2 regions of the Halobacillus sp. 12SKB genome follow, and region 1 is predicted to be linked to the other one. Evidence: a T-box and tRNA genes for the amino acid it is inferred to sense, from the RefSeq annotation. Region 1 holds a T-box; the other holds one or more tRNA genes.

Region 1 (9,981 bases):
ATACGCTGGAGGGTCAAAATAACCGATTGGAAACTCTTCATAAAGAAGGCGAGGGGGACAAGGGTTACTTTTTCGGTATATTCCGAAAGGATACAGATCAGCTGATCGGGACGGTTAATCTTTTTCAGGTCATCCGCGGGTCATTACAAAGTGCATACATCGGTTATTTTCTCGATCAGGATTACAATGGGAAAGGCTATACGACAGAGGCTGTGAGACTTCTTGTTGCGTATGCTTTCGATCATCTTCAATTACATAGGATAGAAGCAGGGGTCATGCCCCGCAACAAAGCATCCATTCGTGTGCTTGAGAAAGCCGGATTTCACAAAGAAGGGGTTGCGAAGAAGAATGTGAAGATCAATGGGAAGTGGGAAGACCATCAAGTCCTTGCGATCATTAATCCGGATGATTTGTAGATAGTGAAAGCCAGAATGGTATAAATGACAGATCCATTTAGGCCGACTATTATGTAAAAAGGAAAAGATTTGAAACTTTTCTTGATCGGTTTCCGTACTTGTATTAAGAAGAAAAGGAGGGTTTCGCACATGTGGGCTTTTCTCGGCCTCATCGGTTTGTTGGTTGTGCCGCTGTTATATGGGTTTTTGCGCGATGCTTTCGGATGGAACAGGAACAAATTTTACGGTGATGAAATGAACAAGCAAAAACGTAATTCTGTTGAAAAACGGTATGATAAAGCTGAAACCAGGACGGAAGAAGTTCGTCAGCACTCTAGAAATCACGGCAATCATGGAGGATTCGGAGGCTTTCATTGATAAGAATACATCCTTCTGAAGAAGGTGTAGGTTATAAAAAGCCAGCAGGAGTGCTGGCTTTTTCTATACGAATTATTGTCTGGTGTACATAAGGAAAGAAGATAGTAAATCTGCTGGAAAAAGAACGAGTTACGGAGCAAATATGCAGGGGAAAGGGTGGAAATCGTTGAAGGAAAATACGAAGTCTTTGCTTTTCAATCATGAGGTTGTGGTATGAGATCGTTCGATCGTGTGACAGGTGTGCTTTTTGTAACCGGCATTGTCCTCATTAGTGAACAACTATGGTGGATGACGTTCTTTCTATTTCTTCTTTTCCTATTCATACGAAGAAGGGGTCCCGATGAGGGGGTAATGGCAGATGTTTTCCTCGGTTTCCTCAGCGGCTTTGCATTATGGCAGGGGATTACAAACCAATGGGAAGCTGTCCAGGGGAATCATGTACTAGAAAGGATTCTCCTGATCCTTATCCTTCTTGGCATTTATTTTCCTCTCAAGATACATAAAAAAGAAGTGAAGCTGCCCTTCCAGTTGCCAGATTGGAAAAGGCGTCTCGATTTTCCATACCATTCAATCAAAGCCTCTTCCTTTTTGCTGATTGGGCTATTCATCTCTTTAATGGTTTTTATTCCAACTTTAATTGGTGAACCGGAGACGGATTGGAAATTATTATTCGGGTATGGCCTTCTATTTTCCATCGTCAACGCTCTTCTTGAAGAGTGGATATGGAGAGGGGTTTTATTTGCCAGTTTAAAAAAGTATGGATCTGTCACTTACGCCATTATTATCACCAGTCTGGGGTTTGGGTTGATTCATCTTTCCATCGGATTCTCTCTCCTCATGAGCTTGCTTTTTGTAGGAGCAGGATTCTATTATGCCGTCCTCGTTTGGAAGACAGAGAGTTTATACCCACCCATCGTTTTTCATTGGTTGTGGAACATGGGAATGGTCTCGAATGGCTGGATTTTTTCGTAAAAAGGAGAGGTTGTATGAAAAACTTGTTTGAGTGGGGTGACAGGGAAAAGGAGACGGTCATCTTTGTTCACGGGTTAGGAAGCACAGGGCTGTCATTCGGGGAATTGGCTTCAAAATTGTCAGCGTACCATATCGTTTCTTTCCATCTTCCAGGTCATGGAGGTACAGCGCCGAAAGCAACGGAAGAAGATTACTTTCCGACGCGAATGATTGATGAGATCGATGCACGTACCGAACAGGACTCTTTCTATTTAGCTGGACATTCTTGGGGAGCACACTTGGCGTTTTATTATGCTGCCGCTTATCCTGAAAAGGTGAAAGGGGTGATCCTGTTGGATGGTGGATATTTACCTTTAGATGAAGAGGATCTTGATGATGAGCTGCGAATGGTCGAGTCATTTTATGAAAACATACGTTTTGAAAATGAACGAGCTTTTCTAGCTGCTGAAAAAGAAGAGCTGGGTCGGTGGTCGGTGGATTTACAAAAGGCATCGTTAGCTCAAGTACAGGAAGTCGATGGAGAAATCCGCTTGGCTGCTTCCATTTTCACCGCTCGATCGGTCATTAAGGGAATGGCAGCGGAACCCGTAGAAAAAGTAAGACCAAAAATGGATGTTCCTGTGCTTTTGCTTCGAGGTACGACTCCAGAAGATATGGAGGAAATGCGCAAATCTGCTACTGCAGCATTGAGTGAAAACATAAAGTGTTTCGATGTCATTCGTGTACCGGGGGCTGGTCATGATCTTTACCGGGATGCTCCGCAGCTAGTCGCTAATGAAATAGAAACATGGATTGGGGAACGTAAAAAGAATGGGGATTTTGCCTGAGGTACAGTTTTATTAGAGGGCAAGGGCGCTCCACCCGTAATTAAGAGAGAGGAGCTATTCGAATGAATGTAGTAGGCATTTTAGGAATGACACACGACCAGGAAATGCAGAAAAAATATCACTATCCATTATCCCTGGTCAAAGAGTTGATCGAAGAATTCGAGCCGGATGTCATTTGTGGGGAGGTTCACCCATCCAGTTGGGAACTTTACATACACCAAGGAGACCCTTACGGAATCCTTGGTGAAACACAGGAAGAGTATCCTGCTCTGATTTTCCCTTATTGTGAAGAAAAGGGCATTCCTTTTGTCCCTGTCAATTGGTTTGAAGAGGATGTATTCGAAGAAGAGCCTTTTGATCGCTATGATGAGCCGAAAAGGGTAAAGTTAGAGAAAGAATGGGAAGATTGGAATAAGAAGCAACTGGCCACATGGAATGATGGGCGGATTCCATTGAATTCTACTTCTTATGACCAGGTTACAGAACAGATGTATGAATGGATTCATAACATAAATCCTGAGGTCCAGGGTATCGTCTGGAACGCCAGGCACCAGATCATGGTCAAACGGGTTGTTCACGCAATAAGAAAATATCCTGACAAGAGGATTTTGTGTATTCATGGGGCTGATCATAATTATTGGTATCATCAGGCCTTGCGAAAAGAGGAAGAGATAGAGGTCGTCTATCCATTAAGGTAAACCTTGGGGCTGGAACCGGGAAGGTATGGTGCTTCATTTCAGCTGTGACCTTTTTTCTATGCGGTCATTGGTAGGATGATAGGAGATTATCCTGTATCGGTTTATTTTTCTATTCTTAGCTATTTTATCTCTCCTGATGATTTTGAAGTGGCCAATGGCCAGGGAGGGAATGGATCATTAGTTATTCTACCGTTCGAAAATCAGAAGCGGGAAATCTTGGATTTAGGTTTCCCGCTTTTAAATGAAACGATCTCTTTTTGAACATCTACGATTTAAAAGGGCTTAGAATGTTTAGGGTCTCCCGCTCTGTCTTTGGCAGAAAAGTGGCGATACATATCCTCGAAAGTCCCTTTATTTGCAAAACGGTTGCTTCCTTTATTTCTGCGTCGGTCGAAAAAAAGCGTGACAAGGATGAACAGACCTGGAACAGCAAAAATCAACCACAGCATAGACTTCCTCCTTCAACAATATGACGTGGCTTTCCTATGGTCTCTACCCTTTTCTACAGGTTCTTGTATTGTCCTGCACGGATTAGGGGATTACTGGATATTTTTCAAAATATTACGTTTAGATGACAGAGAAAACCGAAACACAAATACTGAAAGCCATTTTACCTTAAGGAGGGTCCAAGGATGAACAAAAAGAAGCTTTTGGTACCTGTACTCGCTTTAGGGATGACGTTTGGGGTTGGGACTGCCGGTGTTTCTGCGGAAACTTATCAAGTGACCTTCGAAAAAGGGGAAACGCTTTGGAGCCTTGCCGAACAATATGATGATGTGACCGTTGATGATTTGTTCCTATGGAATCCAGGGATTGACGCAGATATCATTCAACCTGGGTCTCGAATTACAGTGAAAACAGACGAAATGGTTAGTGATGATTATCCGAATGAAGAATTTCATACCGTTACACCGGGAAGTACGTTGTACAGCATTGCAAACCTCCATGAAGGGCTTACGCTTTCCGAGCTGTTCGAATTAAATCCCGGCATCGACCCATGGAATTTGCAGCCAGGTCAGAAAGTACGGGTTTCACCGGCTGAAAATATGAATGCTCACGATCATACGATTGCTCCTTACGATACGCTTTATGGAATAGCTGGTATTCATCAAGGAGTGACTGTGCAGGACCTTTATGAATTGAATCCTGGAATTGATGCAAGAAATCTCCTAATTGGTACGTCCATCCGTGTGAAATAAAGAAGAAAGCCCGGGCCATCTGTTGGTACCCGGGCTTTTTCGCGGGTCAGATTTGATCTTCCAGCCACTTATAGATGGTTCGAGCGATGATTTCCTGCTGGGTTTTCGCTGGGATTTCAGCAGGCAGATCTCCTTTTTGTGGACCATACATACCGAATTGGGCATGGTTTCCTTTTTCAATTTTATGAAGAGTGATGTCCGTTGAAAGCAGTGGCTTTGTCTCCTTTATTTTCGCTTCTGTCGTTAACCCATCATTTTCTGCATATATCGATAGAATCGGGGTTTCGGCATCGGCGAAGCTGCTTCCTTCCGTGGGATAGGAAGCAAGAAGAATCAATCCCTCTGTTTCCTCCGGATGCTTTTTGACAAAAGAAGCAGCGGCGACCCCACCGAGTGAATGGCCTCCCACATACCATGCTTCAACATCAGGATAGCGGTCCATCAATTCATTTGCTTTGTTCGTGCTTAATATAGGTAGGTTCAACGTTACATCAGGAACCCCTGTAACGTATCCGCTGTTTGCCAGTTGCTGAGCCAGATAACTGTAGGCTTCTGGTTCCACCTTTGCTCCAGGATATAAGATGAACCCTGCTTTAGCTTTACCGCCGGGTTCATGTACGACCCATCCGTCTTTATTGTGGGGTTCTTCTTCCACCAGGCGTGTCATCTCTTCCGAAGGTTCGTAAGTTTGTTGAGTCCAGATGAAAAAGAAGAGAACTCCAATGCTGATCAGGCCCAGGAGACCCACCGATATATACTTGAGCCATTTTTTCATAATTCAACATCCTCCCTATGCGTTACAAACGCAAACCACTGTTCTCACTTCTTCAAATGAGGGTTATTCAATGTAATATCTGAATAGATCTGAGCCATTTTCTCAGGAGTCTCTACGGCGCCATGATGAATCCATTTTTCGAGCATATGCCATATGCCTGCGGAATTGAATGCCGTGTAATACTGCAGGAATGTTTCATCAAAGCCTTCCATCATATCCGCTTTGTATCTCTCATTCAAGGATGGCAGATAGTCGTCCAACTGTTTGAGAAGGATGACAAACAAGTCGTTTTTCTGGATCAGGTTGAGGAATTCAATATGCTCCTGCCAAAATTCAAAATAAAGCTTAGCCATCGCGTAAGGGGTTAAGGCTTCAAGCGCTTCGAATTCTTTCTCAACCTCATTCATCAACCCTGTAATGTATTCTTGGAGGACTTCTTCCTTGCTTTGGAAGTTACGATAGAACGTCTTCCGGACGAGCTCGGCAGATTCGGTAATTTCTTTGACTGTGATTTTGTGATAAGGCTTTTCTTCCATAAGTCTTAGTAAAGCATCGATGATCCATTTCCTCGACCTCATAGATATAGGGTTCATGCTTTTGTCATTCATCCTGCTATTTCTCCTCTCCATTGAGCGTGTTGTAACAAGTGTCACACTTTCTTATATCTGTATCACTTGATCAGAAACCATTGACCCTATGATGATAATCTCATTATAATTTGCTTACATAAGTGACACAAGTGTGTATCTATATACATGTGTCACTTCGGGATTAGAAGGAGGAGGAATGTGAAATGAAGAATGATGAAAAAGGTGTCGTGCTGATTACAGGGGCTTCTTCAGGGATGGGGATGGAAACGGCAAAACTGTTGCTGGAAGAAGGCTACATCGTCTATGGAGCTGCAAGACGTTTGGAAAAGATGAAAGAAATCGAGTCTCAAGGGGCTCACATTCTTTCTATGGATGTAACTGATGAATCATCTATGGTGGATGGGGTGAACCGGATTATTCAAGAACAGGGAAAAATTGATGTGCTGTTCAACAATGCTGGATATGGATCGTATGGAGCTGTGGAAGACGTACCATTAGAGGAAGCGAAGCGCCAGTTCGACGTTAATCTATTTGGATTGAGCCGATTGACTCAACTTGTATTGCCCCATATGAGAAAACAGCAGTCAGGCAAAATCATCAACAATTCATCCATGGGTGGAAAAATTTTTACACCAATGGGAGCCTGGTATCATGCATCCAAGCATGCACTCGAAGGATATTCGGACTGTCTCCGGCTTGAGGTGGCGCCGTTTGGGATTGATGTGGTCGTTATACAGCCGGGGAGTATTGAGAGTGAATGGACCGGTATCATGCTCGAGAATTTACAGAAAACGTCTGGAACGTCTGCCTACAAAGACATGACACGATCTTTCGTTAACATGACTGAGAATATGACGGGAGCATCCTCTTCACCAATAGTGATTGCAGAAACAGTGAAGAAAGCGATCGAAGCGAAAAAGCCGAAAACACGTTATGCGGCCGGCAAGTATGCCAAACCTTATATGTTCTTAAGAAAAGTGCTGCCCGATCGGATGTTTGATTCCATTTTCCATTCCATGATGCGAAGGTGAAAAGGATAAAAGTGGAACTTAATAAATGAATGAGAAAGTCGATGAAAGGGATGGGACGTAACTGTGTCATCCCTTTTTTATTTTGATTGGTGTGATAAGAAGGGGTTCTTCCTACGAGAGCGAAGTATCATATAAGGGAAAATTAGCTGGTGCGTGGCCGTCTGCCGGACTGGGTCACTTTTAAATATTTGGATCAACTAACTTTGATACACAGAAGTTCTTTTTTTTAATGGATAGAATAATGGCTTTTTGTAAGCGGATGCTAATGAAAAAGAAGTGAAGGAGGCGGCAGAATGAAAGGCACCCCATTCCACTACGATGGACGTTCACCTATGAACCAAGAAGGAACGCCGGACGAAGTGTTTGTCATGACAGATGAAGCAAGAATGAACATAGCAGCAAACCCTTATCTCCATGATGTAAATTCCGAGCAGGAATAACAGCTATTATTAAGGATTCATCCTAATCAGGGTGGGTTCTTTTTTTATGTATTTGAATAGTAAAAAAGCGCGTTTTCATCCAAACTATACTATCTTGAATCGAAAGGTAGGATACGTATGGCAAAGGTTTTATATATTACCGCACATCCTCATGACGAGACCGCCTCTTTCAGCATGAGGGTAGGGAAGGCATTCATCGACGCTTACAAAGAAATAAATGACGGGGATGAGATTATTCACATCGACTTGTACAGAGAAGACATCCCTCCTATTGATGCTGATATCTTCAGCGGGTGGGGGAAGCTGCAGTCCGGCGATCAACTCTCTGAAGAAGAAAAAAGGAAAGTCGAGCGATTGGGAGAGCTGAGTGATCAATTCATCTCGGCAGACAAATACGTCTTCGTCACCCCGATGTGGAACTTCTCTTTTCCTCCTGTGATGAAGGCTTATATTGACTCGGTGGCCGTAGCGGGCAAAGCTTTTAAATATACAGAGCAGGGGCCGGTTGGTCTATTAACAGACAAAAAAGCTTTTCACATCCAGGCGTGTGGGGGAATTTATTCGGAAGGTCCTGCAGCGGGGATGGAGATGGGGCATCGGTATTTGAACATCGTCATGCAGTTTTTCGGTGTCCCTTCCTTCGATGGTATTTTTGTTGAAGGACATGCGGCGAATCCGGATCAGGCGGATGAGATTAGAGAACATGCGATAGCTAGAGCAAAGGATGCAGCTCAGACTTTTTGAGTAGTTACTTTCCACATGTCTTTAGTCCCTATCGGTGGAATGATAAGTGGATACCGAAGGGTAAGAAGATTTTAAAGACAAAAAAAAGTTCAAAACATAAAAGATTCAGAAAAAAACGTTGACATCTTCTTCCTTACCGCGTAACATAATCCTAACTTTAATATCTACGGCTATGATAGAAATGCAGTAGTGAAGAGATCCCTGTTTTCAGAGAGTCGACGGTTGCTGCGAGTCGATACACACCTCTTCATGAATTACCTTCTGGAGCTTCTTTTACGAAAACTCAGGTAAGTAGTGGAAGACGGTAAATCCGTTATCTTTTTGAGGGGAGGATGAAGAGATTCGTCTTCAACTTGGGTGGTAACGCGTGATGAAGACACGTCCCATGATGGGGCGTGTCTTTTTTATATTCTGAAAAATGGAGGGCTGTAAGATGATGGAACTATTAAATGATGGGCAAAAAAGAGAACTGGAAAAACAATGGGAGGTTCTATCTTATGGTGTCTCCTCGATCATTCCGGAAAACGAATTCAAAGAGAAGATTGCGAAGTCGATTAAAAATGAGCAGCCGTTGAAAGTGAAGTTGGGGCTCGACCCGACCGCGCCGGATGTCCACCTTGGTCATACCGTTGTGTTGAATAAGCTGAAACAGTTCCAGGAATTCGGGCACACGGTTCAGCTGATCATTGGAGATTTCACAGGGAAAATCGGGGATCCGACGGGGAAAGCGACCGCTCGGACGGCTTTGACGGATGAGGAAGTGAAGCACAATGCCAAGACCTACTTCGAGCAGTTCGGCAAAGTGATCGATATGGAAAAAGTGGAGCTCCACTATAATTCGAAATGGCTGTCTCAAGTAGGATTTTCAGAAGTGTTGAAACTTGCGAGTACCGTGACAGTAGCGAGGATGCTTGAGCGCAATGACTTTCATAACCGGTACAAAGCGAATAAACCGATCCACCTTCACGAGTTTTTCTACCCCGTCATGCAGGGATACGACTCGTATGCGTTGGAATCAGACATCGAGCTCGGTGGAACCGACCAGGAATTCAACGTGTTGTTTGGCCGCCAGGTGCAGGAGCACTACGGCAGGGAAAAGCAAGTCGTCCTGCTGATGCCGTTGATTGAGGGTCTTGATGGTGTAGAGAAAATGTCGAAGTCGAAAGGCAATTATATCGGCGTGGATGAACGGCCGCAGGACATTTTCGGAAAAACGATGTCGATCCCTGATGCGTTGATCATGAAATATTTTGAGCTCGTGTCTCCCTTATCCATTCAGGAAGTGCACGAAGTGAAACGGAGTCTTGATGAAGGGACGCTTCACCCGCGGGATGCCAAAATGACGCTTGCCGCTTCATTTGTTGAAATGCTTCATGGAAAAGAAGCGGCCCGCCAAAGCCGTGAGCAGTTCGTCAATGTTTTTCAGAAAAAAGCGATGCCGGATGAGATTGCTGAAGTGATATGGGAAGGAGAAAGGGAATTGCTCGTTGTCGATCTCGTCAAGGAACTCGGACTTTTACCTTCCAAAAGTGAAGGAAGAAGGATGATCAAGAATGGCGGTGTCCGGATTGATCAGGAGAAAGTGACCGATACCAACCAAATGGTGCAGGTGACTGACGGGATTGTGGTTCAAGTCGGGAAAAGGAAGTTTGTAAGGCTGAGAAGTTCATCCTGATTGGAGAGAAAAAGGAGAAATGAAGCGATGGAAAGAGAAGCATTTATAGAAAAAGCAACCGAACATATGAGAGAGAAGTATAAGTGTCATACCGTATTTTTGTACGGCTCCTATCAAACGGGTGATGCTACAAATGAGAGCGATGTCGATTTGATTGGTTTTTCCGATGAGCTGGATACGCAGAATAAAGTGGAAACGTTCAGTGGCAAGCTTCTTGATGTTTGGGTCCACAAAACCGATGATATGAAAAAGCCAGC
Region 2 (9,981 bases), 2.8 Mb from region 1:
TCTACACAGACCACTCAGATGGGTCAATAAAAATTGTAACCGTTACAGAAATGTAAGGGCCCTGTAATAGGATATGCGCAGATCACCCCCATGTGCGACCTGCGCAAGCCCTGAAATTACTCCTTCAAACCAAGCTCTTCTTCAACGACTTGGACCACTTTATCACAATACTCTTCGCACTGTGCTTCCGTCGGTGCTTCCACCATAATCCTTACTAGGGGTTCTGTACCGGATGGGCGCACAAGAACTCGTCCACTTTCCCCCATCTCCTCTTCTACAGCCTGGATGGCTTCCTGGATTCTAGGGTGCGTTTGAACTTTATTTTTATCAATGACACGGACATTCTTCAATACTTGAGGGAACTTTTCCATTTCACTGGCAAGCTCTGATAGTGGTTTGCCTGTCTCTTTCATGACGTTAACCAGTTGAAGAGCCGACAGCATACCGTCACCCGTTGTGTTGTGATCAAGGAAGATGATATGTCCGGATTGTTCCCCGCCAAGGTTATAACCACCGCGGCGCATTTCCTCCATGACATAGCGATCCCCTACGGCTGTCTTGTCACTCTTCATTCCATTCGCTTCTACTGCTTTATAGAAACCAAGGTTACTCATAACTGTAGAGACAACTGTCGAGTTATTCAACGTACCATTATCATTCATGTGCTTGGCACAAATGTACATGATTTTGTCTCCGTCCACGATATTCCCTTTTTCATCAACCGCAATGAGACGATCGCCATCTCCATCAAAAGCAAGTCCTACATCCGCTTTCTTCTCTTTCACAAGGTCTTGCAATGGCTCTGGGTGTGTAGAACCGACACCATCATTAATGTTCAGACCATCCGGGGATGATCCGATTGAAGAAATATCCGCTTCAAGATCTGCAAACAAGTGGGATGCGAGAGATGAAGTGGCTCCGTGTGCACAATCGAGTGCGATGTGGAGTCCTTCAAAATCATAATCAACGGTTTGCTTCAAGTGTTGCAAGTACTTCTGCCCACCCTCAAAGTAATCATTGATTTGACCAAGATCGGCTCCTGAAGGCCTTGGAAGATCATCTTGCTCTGCATCAATCAATGCTTCAATTTCCTGTTCTTGATCGTCCGTCAATTTAAAACCATCTGGACCGAAGAATTTGATGCCATTATCTTCAACAGGGTTGTGGGAGGCAGATATCATAATTCCCGCTTCTGCCTGCAATGCTTTTGTTAAAAAAGCCACGCCTGGTGTGGAGATGACCCCAAGACGCATGACCTCTGCGCCAATTGACAATAACCCGGCAGCGAGTGCTCCTTCAAGCATCTCACCAGAGATTCTTGTGTCACGTCCAATCAAAACCTTCGGACGTTCAACACCTTTAGTAACGACATAACCGCCGTAACGGCCAAGTTTAAATGCAAGCTCCGGTGTTAATTCCTTATTCGCGACGCCTCGTACGCCGTCTGTGCCAAAATATTTACCCATAATCATTCGACCTCTCTTTCTATACTTTCCATTGATCTATGCTCTCACGATTGATTCGTTATGGTTGATCTGAGCCGTTTCCGCCATTTCCCGCTTCGCCTTCAACGACTTCAATGTCCACTTCAATCGTTTCGGGTTGAACAGAAGTTACTCCTTCAGGGAGGGGAATATCGACTTCCACCGTTTGATTTTCTGTCACTTCTGATACATCGACTGGTACTTCAGGGAGCGCTTCAATGCCATCGAGTACTTCCTTCGGTCCGGAAATGGTGACTTCTTCTGTTTCCGTACTGACCGATTCAATCAGTACCCCTTCCGTATTTCCTCCACGAGCAGCGACATTTAATGGAACGCTTTTCGTGCGGGTGGAGATCGGAACAGATACGTTCACAGTCGTTGGGTCCACGAGGACATTCAACTCATTCCCCTGATTATCATAAACCTTCACAGGAGCTTCCTGCGTTTCAATCGACTCTGTAGCCCCTCCGACATCTATGATCGCTTTCACAGAGGCTACACGCTCAATGACCGATGAAGCTCCCGTAATGGCAACTTCTGAAGGATCCACTTCTGGTTCACCAAGCTCAAGCGCACTATCCAGATTTCCTTGGTTGATATAATCAATGTTCACTTCATAATCTTCGGTTATTTTTTCCTCAATCGTCACTTCAATGATTTTTGGATCAAGTGTGACTGCAAGCTGGTTGGATATCCCTGAGTGCTGTAAGGACACCTCATGTGTACCCGGACCAAGCCCATTCAAATCTACAAAAACCGTAAAATTCTTCTGTCTGGAAACAGGAGCAACAGCAGAGGTCGGCCCCTCTACAGAAACAGAGACTTCTTGAGGGATTCCACTGACCACATATTCTTCACTATCAAACCTGATTTCCAACGGAATGTTTTCCATCACTTCCATGTCAGAGGATGATTGGTTGAAGAACAAAGAGTCAGAGTCCATATTGTTATCCACATTCACCGTCACCCAAAGAAGACCAGCAAGCATAAGGGATATAATTCTTATAAACCATACACTTTTGAACCAATTATCCATTCTTCTTCCCCCTCCAGTTCCAACTTTTCACCGCAGGGGCGGAGTAATCCAATTCTGTACGTAAAATCTCTTCCAGTTTCACTTGATCAAGGTCGCGATGCAATTCCCCGTTCTTCGTACAGGAAATAGCTCCTGTCTCTTCAGAAACGACGATCGTTAAAGCATCTGTCACCTCACTGATTCCCATAGCCGCTCTGTGCCTCGTCCCAAGTTCCTTCGAAATAAAAGGACTCTCTGAAAGTGGGAGATAACAGGCAGCAGCGACAATTTCATCATTTTTAAGTATGACCGCGCCATCATGAAGAGGCGTGTTCGGTATGAAAATATTCGTAAGCAATTCGCTCGACAAATGACCGCCTACACGGATGCCTGTTTCTACGTAATCCCCCATACCTGTATCACGTTCAATCGTAATCAATGCACCGATTCGGCGTTTGGCCATATAGTTACAGGATTTAATGATGGCCTGTAAGGTTTTCTCGGTGTCTTCTTCTTCTGACGTATTCCTGCTGAAGAAACTTCCCCGTCCCAGTTGTTCTAAAGCTCTTCTGAGTTCAGGCTGGAACAAAATGATGATCGCGAGGAAACCCCACGTAATCGCTTGTGACATCAGCCACCTTAATGTGGTCAGTCCAAATAAATTACTCAACAACCATATACCCAGAATAACGAAAATACCTTTTAATAGCTGAACGGCCTTCGTTCCCTGGATCAGCATGATTAATTTATATACAACAAACCAGACAAGGGCGATATCCACGGTAATCAAAAAATAATCTAAAACATCCAATCCCCCATCAAGCATGCCTACACTTCCTTTTAGATATAATAAAACTTAAAAATTCACATTTACCATTATATCACATAACCTTTCCCGTATATATGGAGAACATACCGTCCTGACGACAGACCTATAGGGTTCTGGACCATCTGGGTTATTTCATTCAATAAAATAAAGCAAGGAAGCGTTGGCCTCCTTGCTTTATTTAATCCGACTCAAATGAGAAAATTGCCTTGAAAGTTTCCTTCGTATGATACCAGACCCATTCGTAAACCTGGTTCACTTCGGTCAATTCCCCTGAATAGGCCCTGAGATTGTTCCGGTCAAGCTCATCATTTTTTCCTCCCTGTCCGGATGGGTCATTAAGAATGTCCCCATTGATCAGGGTAATGTCCCCATCGACTTTTCCATCAATCCTCAAGTCTCCGTTTCTGACGACTAAATCCCCTTCAACCGTAACCCCTTCCGGTACAATGACGGTATGATCACGTATTTCCAGGTTCTCCTGCTTCGATACTGTTACTTGCTGGTCCTGGTTCCATTCGGTAAAAATACCACCGAACATGAGTATAAAGAAGACGGCAGCAGCTGTAAGCAAAGGGTGCCTCTGGAACTTACGAATATAGTTCTTCCGTTTCTTCTCTTTCGGCAAATTCGCCATCACATTCGCAGTAAAACGAGGCGGCGCAGAAACAGGTGTGGTGTTCTTGATCAGAGTGGTCGTTCTCTTTAACTCATGAAAGTGATGCTGGCAGCTTTGGCAGCTTTGTAAATGATCTCTCAGTCGTCTCTCTTCTTCTTTATTTAATTCACCATCCAGATACTTGTGCATAAGTTCAATGGCTTCTCTCTTGCAATTCATTCCCTCTCAACTCCTTCACACATGTCGAAGCCTCTTACGTAAAGCCTCTCTACCTCGATGGACCCTTGTCTTAACCGTTCCCACTGGAATATCCAGCACCTCCGCAATTTCTTGAAGAGCAAGCTCATCTAAATAACGAAGTACAATGACACTGCGATATTTAGGAGGAAGCGCTAATATTTCTTTGTGGATATAAGACTGTAATTCAAGGCTTTCCACTTCTTCTTCAGGTAGAGCCTGGTCAGCAGCTAATTGCGAATACATGTCTAACCCTTCCGTCCCCTTCACTTCTGCATCCAGATGATAGTCCGGCTTTTTTTTACGGATCCGGTCAATCGACAGATTCGTTGCTATTCTGTACAACCAAGTAGAGAATTTCCGTTTCTCATCAAACGTATGAAGATTCGTGTAGGCTCTGATAAAGGCTTCCTGGGCCAGGTCTTCAGCTTCATACGAGTTCCCAACCATTCGCAGACAAATATGAAAAACTTTATTCTGATAAAAAGAAACAATGTCTTCGAAAGCGGATTGATTGCCCTTCTTCACTTCTTTTATTTTTTGCTTAATCATGGTTTCCATCTTCTAATACCTCCGCTATACGTGCGGTCGTTAACCTTTACGGATGACCTCGCCACAAAGTTTCATAAATTTTATATTTTTTTAGCTAATATAAGTTTAACTTTTTTTAGTATCGGTTATAAAGCTGTAAATGTAAAAAATTTCTTAGGAGGAAATTTAATATGCAGCGAGTGTCCGCTTTGAAGAAAGAAATCGAAGCTTGTCGTATGGAAATGATTCGCTTAGCCAGCCTCCATAAGTTGAGCTCGCCGGAAGTCGTACAAGTGAGTGTGAAATTAGATCACCTGTTAAATGAATACGATGAAGCAACCTATAAAAAACAGCAACCCACCTTGCAAAAAGCGGGTTACTGCTAGGGATCGTTTATTTATTTCAAGCTCTCACCAAATAGAGAACCCATTAAACCTACCGCTACGCTAGCGGTTTTATTTTTTTCATCGAGAATCGGATTTACTTCTACGAATTCCGCGGATGTGATCATCCCTGACTGATGAAGCATTTCCATAGCCAGGTGACTCTCACGGTAGCTTAATCCACCCATTACCGGTGTCCCCACGCCAGGAGCTTCATTAGGATCCAGTCCATCAAGGTCCAGGCTTAAATGAACCCCATCGGTACGATCTTTCAAATAATCCACTGTCTCTTCCATCACTTGCGTCATCCCCATACGATCAACTTCATGCATCGTATAGACTTTTATGCCCTTCTCTTCAATAAGCACTCTTTCTCCTTCATCAAGAGAACGAGCTCCGATAATCACTATATTTTCTGGTTTAATCTTCGGTTCATAATCATGGATACTCGTCAATTTTTCATGACCGATCCCTAAGCTTACAGCTAATGGCATCCCATGAATGTTACCAGAAGGCGAGCTGTCACCTGTGTTTAAATCGCCGTGAGCATCATACCAGATGACACCAAGGTTTTCATAATGTTTCGCAACTCCTGCAAGAGTCCCCATAGCTATACTATGGTCTCCCCCAAGTACAAGTGGGAAACGTTTATTTTCTACGACTTCATCTACCGCTTTTGCCAGACGACGGCTTCCTTCGGCAATTTCATTCAAGTTACGTAAATTATCCTGTTTTTCATCTGTATTATGTTTTGGGCGAGGAATCTCAATGTCCCCTAGATCTTCAATGTTATATTTCAATTGCTCTAGACGTTCAACCATACCTGCATAACGAATAGCACTTGGGCCCATATCCACGCCTCGACGCATCTGTCCAAGGTCCATAGGTACACCGATAACTGAAAGCTGTTTATTCATCAAAGTTCCTCCTTTTTTCTCTACTATAATTGTATCCGTTTTTCCCGTTATGACTCAACTGGACATGTTTGTGCATATATATACGAAAACCAGTATGAAAACGTATGTAATCATGCATGTTTACAAGGTTTCGAATTATTTTACATATTATGGGTTTGTTTATATGGAGAAGTATTTAACTTTTTGTAACCCCTCATTAGATAAGGGTGTCGAACCTCTACATATGACAAACAGACCGGATTGATATAGAGGATGAAACAATAAAAAACCTGACATCAATCATTGATGTCAGGTTTAAAGAGTGGAGCCTAGCGGGATCGAACCGCTGACCTCCTGCGTGCAAAGCAGGCGCTCTCCCAGCTGAGCTAAGGCCCCGTATGGAGCGGGAGACGGGATTCGAACCCGCGACCCCCACCTTGGCAAGGTGGTGTTCTACCACTGAACTACTCCCGCATATAAAATTGAAAGATGAGCCATGAAGGATTCGAACCTTCGACCCTCTGATTAAAAGTCAGATGCTCTACCAGCTGAGCTAATGGCTCGTATGAAACATAATGCTCGTTATTTTATAAGCCGTGTGCTCGTCACGTTGATAGATTTTTCGGTGAAGCATACGCTCCTCGCAAAGCCTACAATGAAGAAATTCCAATGATGCTTACGGCTTCTCTACCAGCTGAGCTAATGGCTCATAATATAATAACATCCAGTATAACATCTTCTTAAGAAATGGCTGGGCCAGCTGGATTCGAACCAGCGCATGACGGTACCAAAAACCGTTGCCTTACCGCTTGGCTATGGCCCAACAGTTACAAAAATAGTATTGACCATCTAAAGATCATTATACAAGATATGTTTATTTTCATAAAAAATAGCTGATCATGAATGTCAGCCGTTATCGTCAATGAAAAAATGGTGGAGGGAGTAGGACTCGAACCTACGAACCCGATGGGAGCGGATTTACAGTCCGCCGCGTTTGGCCAACTTCGCTATCCCTCCACTTTGACTAAATAAGTGGTGCCGGCCAGAGGACTTGAACCCCCAACCTACTGATTACAAATCAGTTGCTCTGCCAGTTGAGCTAGGCCGGCTTATAAATTTAATGGTGGAGGATGCAGGGTTCGAACCTGCGACCCCTTGCTTGTAAGGCAAGTGCTCTCCCAGCTGAGCTAATCCTCCAATAAGTGGTGACCCGTACGGGATTCGAACCCGTGTTACCGCCGTGAAAGGGCGGTGTCTTAACCACTTGACCAACGGGCCATGTGTTTGATAGTTTCTCAGAGCTTCCAGCCGGATTTGAACCGGCGACCCCTTCCTTACCATGGAAGTGCTCTACCACTGAGCTATGGAAGCAAGTGGCTCCAACGGTAGGATTCGAACCTACGACCGATCGGTTAACAGCCGATTGCTCTACCACTGAGCTACGTTGGAATAATGTTCATTCATCAAAAGCATTAATAAGGAAAGAGAATCAATGTGGCGGCGTCCTACTCTCACGGGGGTAAACCCGACTACCATCGGCGCTGAAGAGCTTAACTGCTGTGTTCGGCATGGGAACAGGTGTGACCTCTTCGCCTTCACCACCACATCAATATAAAGTTTGAGGTGAACCCTCAAAACTGGATAAGGAAACATCTTGTTTGAAAAGTAACTGTCATTCACGAATGATTCTAATCAGATAGATAAGTCATCGATCCATTAGTATCCGTCAGCTCCACGTGTCACCACGCTTCCACCTCGGACCTATCAACCTCATCGTCTCTGAGGGATCTTATTTGCTTAAAGCAAAGGGAAATCTCATCTCAAGGGGGGCTTCATGCTTAGATGCTTTCAGCACTTATCCCGACCACACGTAGCTACCCAGCGATGCTCCTGGCGGAACAACTGGTACACCAGCGGTGTGTCCATCCCGGTCCTCTCGTACTAAGGACAGCTCCTTTCAAATTTCCAACGCCCACGACGGATAGGGACCGAACTGTCTCACGACGTTCTGAACCCAGCTCGCGTACCGCTTTAATGGGCGAACAGCCCAACCCTTGGGACCGACTACAGCCCCAGGATGCGATGAGCCGACATCGAGGTGCCAAACCTCCCCGTCGATGTGGACTCTTGGGGGAGATAAGCCTGTTATCCCCGGGGTAGCTTTTATCCGTTGAGCGACGGCCCTTCCATGCGGAACCGCCGGATCACTAAGCCCGACTTTCGTCCCTGCTCGACTTGTAGGTCTCGCAGTCAAGCTCCCTTGTGCCTTTACACTCTGCGAATGATTTCCAACCATTCTGAGGGAACCTTTGGGCGCCTCCGTTACCTTTTGGGAGGCGACCGCCCCAGTCAAACTGCCCACCTGACACTGTCTCCGGACCGGATCACGGTCCTGGGTTAGAATGTCCGTACAGCCAGGGTAGTATCCCACCAGCGCCTCCACCGAAGCTAGCGCTCCGGCTTCCAAGGCTCCTACCTATCCTGTACAAGCTATACCAACATTCAATATCAGGCTACAGTAAAGCTCCACGGGGTCTTTCCGTCCTGTCGCGGGTAATGTGCATCTTCACACATAGTATAATTTCACCGGGTCTCTCGTTGAGACAGTGCCCAAGTCGTTGCACCTTTCGTGCGGGTCGGAACTTACCCGACAAGGAATTTCGCTACCTTAGGACCGTTATAGTTACGGCCGCCGTTTACTGGGGCTTCGGTTCAACGCTTCGCATAAGCTAACGCATCCCCTTAACCTTCCAGCACCGGGCAGGTGTCAGCCCCTATACTTCGCCTTACGGCTTCGCAGAGACCTGTGTTTTTGGTAAACAGTCGCTTGGGCCTTTTCACTGCGGCTCCTCGGCAGAGGAGCACCCCTTCTCCCGAAGTTACGGGGTCATTTTGCCGAGTTCCTTAACGAGAGTTCTCCCGCTCACCTTAGGATCCTCTCCTCGCCTACCTGTGTCGGTTTGCGGTACGGGCACCTCTTTCCTCACTAGAGGATTTTCTTGGCAGTGTGAACTCAGGAGCTTCGGTACTTTATTTCCCTCCCCATCACAGCTTGACGTTGCCGGACGGATTTGCCTATCCGACCGTCTCACTGCTTGGACGCGCACATCCAGTGGCGCGCTCTCCTTATCCTCCTGCGTCCCCCCGTCGTTCAAACGGAAAGGAGGTGGTACAGGAATATCAACCTGTTGTCCATCGCCTACGCCTTTCGGCCTCGGCTTAGGTCCCGACTAACCCTGAGAGGACGAGCCTTCCTCAGGAAACCTTAGGCATTCGGTGAAAGAGATTCTCACTCTTTTTTCGCTACTCATACCGGCATTCTCACTTCTAAGCGCTCCACCAGTCCTTACGGTCTGACTTCACGGCCCTTAGAACGCTCTCCTACCACTGATCATAAGATCAATCCGCAGCTTCGGTGGTGTGTTTAGCCCCGGTACATTTTCGGCGCAGAGTCACTCGACCAGTGAGCTATTACGCACTCTTTGAATGATGGCTGCTTCTAAGCCAACATCCTGGTTGTCTAAGCAACTCCACATCCTTTTCCACTTAACACACACTTTGGGACCTTAGCTGGCGGTCTGGGCTGTTTCCCTCTCGACCATGAACCTTATCACCCACGGTCTGACTCCCAGAACAAAGTCTATGGCATTCGGAGTTTGACTGAATTCGGTAACCCGATAGGGGCCCCTCGTCCAATCAGTGCTCTACCTCCATGACTTTCTATTCTGAGGCTAGCCCTAAAGCTATTTCGGAGAGAACCAGCTATCTCCGTGTTCGATTGGCATTTCACCCCTACCCACACCTCATCCCCGCAATTTTCAACTTGCGTGGGTTCGGGCCTCCAGTCAGTGTTACCTGACCTTCACCCTGGACATGGGTAGATCACACGGTTTCGGGTCTACGACCGCATACTCACTCGCCCTATTCAGACTCGCTTTCGCTGCGGCTCCGCTTCTGCTGCTTAACCTCGCATACGGTCGTAACTCGCCG

Evidence for each region. The T-box of region 1 lies ahead of tyrS (tyrosine--tRNA ligase). A T-box ahead of a tRNA ligase gene usually reads a tRNA of that ligase, here a tRNA-Tyr.
Region 2: it has a tRNA-Tyr gene. The T-box ahead of tyrS (tyrosine--tRNA ligase) is inferred to sense a tRNA for this amino acid. The anticodon was not compared.

What each region holds. Positions count from the first base shown of each region.
Region 1 covers NZ_JBRFWR010000001.1:3,741,809-3,751,789, reverse strand. Annotated here, with positions in the region: gene ACQ4XT_RS18780 (GNAT family N-acetyltransferase) at 1-416, shown strand, start outside; gene ACQ4XT_RS18775 (hypothetical protein) at 546-773, shown strand; gene ACQ4XT_RS18770 (CPBP family intramembrane glutamic endopeptidase) at 987-1,745, shown strand; gene ACQ4XT_RS18765 (alpha/beta fold hydrolase) at 1,760-2,572, shown strand; gene ACQ4XT_RS18760 (hypothetical protein) at 2,635-3,270, shown strand; gene ACQ4XT_RS18755 (hypothetical protein) at 3,543-3,719, opposite strand; gene ACQ4XT_RS18750 (LysM peptidoglycan-binding domain-containing protein) at 3,903-4,469, shown strand; gene ACQ4XT_RS18745 (alpha/beta hydrolase) at 4,516-5,244, opposite strand; gene ACQ4XT_RS18740 (TetR/AcrR family transcriptional regulator) at 5,289-5,852, opposite strand; gene ACQ4XT_RS18735 (oxidoreductase) at 6,038-6,865, shown strand; gene ACQ4XT_RS18730 (hypothetical protein) at 7,159-7,305, shown strand; gene ACQ4XT_RS18725 (FMN-dependent NADH-azoreductase) at 7,423-8,049, shown strand; T-box leader at 8,213-8,438, shown strand; gene tyrS (tyrosine--tRNA ligase) at 8,483-9,724, shown strand; gene ACQ4XT_RS18715 (nucleotidyltransferase domain-containing protein) at 9,752-9,981, shown strand, end outside.
Region 2 covers NZ_JBRFWR010000001.1:897,505-907,485, forward strand. Annotated here, with positions in the region: gene glmM (phosphoglucosamine mutase) at 117-1,466, opposite strand; gene ACQ4XT_RS04415 (CdaR family protein) at 1,525-2,520, opposite strand; gene cdaA (diadenylate cyclase CdaA) at 2,513-3,325, opposite strand; gene ACQ4XT_RS04425 (zf-HC2 domain-containing protein) at 3,507-4,163, opposite strand; gene sigW (RNA polymerase sigma factor SigW) at 4,179-4,742, opposite strand; gene ACQ4XT_RS04435 (aspartyl-phosphate phosphatase Spo0E family protein) at 4,904-5,098, shown strand; gene rocF (arginase) at 5,110-6,012, opposite strand; tRNA gene ACQ4XT_RS04445 (tRNA-Ala) at 6,315-6,387, opposite strand; tRNA gene ACQ4XT_RS04450 (tRNA-Gly) at 6,391-6,465, opposite strand; tRNA gene ACQ4XT_RS04455 (tRNA-Lys) at 6,482-6,554, opposite strand; tRNA gene ACQ4XT_RS04460 (tRNA-Gln) at 6,740-6,814, opposite strand; tRNA gene ACQ4XT_RS04465 (tRNA-Tyr) at 6,923-7,008, opposite strand; tRNA gene ACQ4XT_RS04470 (tRNA-Thr) at 7,025-7,100, opposite strand; tRNA gene ACQ4XT_RS04475 (tRNA-Val) at 7,113-7,188, opposite strand; tRNA gene ACQ4XT_RS04480 (tRNA-Glu) at 7,195-7,269, opposite strand; tRNA gene ACQ4XT_RS04485 (tRNA-Thr) at 7,291-7,362, opposite strand; tRNA gene ACQ4XT_RS04490 (tRNA-Asn) at 7,366-7,440, opposite strand; rRNA gene rrf (5S ribosomal RNA) at 7,484-7,597, opposite strand; rRNA gene ACQ4XT_RS04500 (23S ribosomal RNA) at 7,688-9,981, opposite strand, start outside.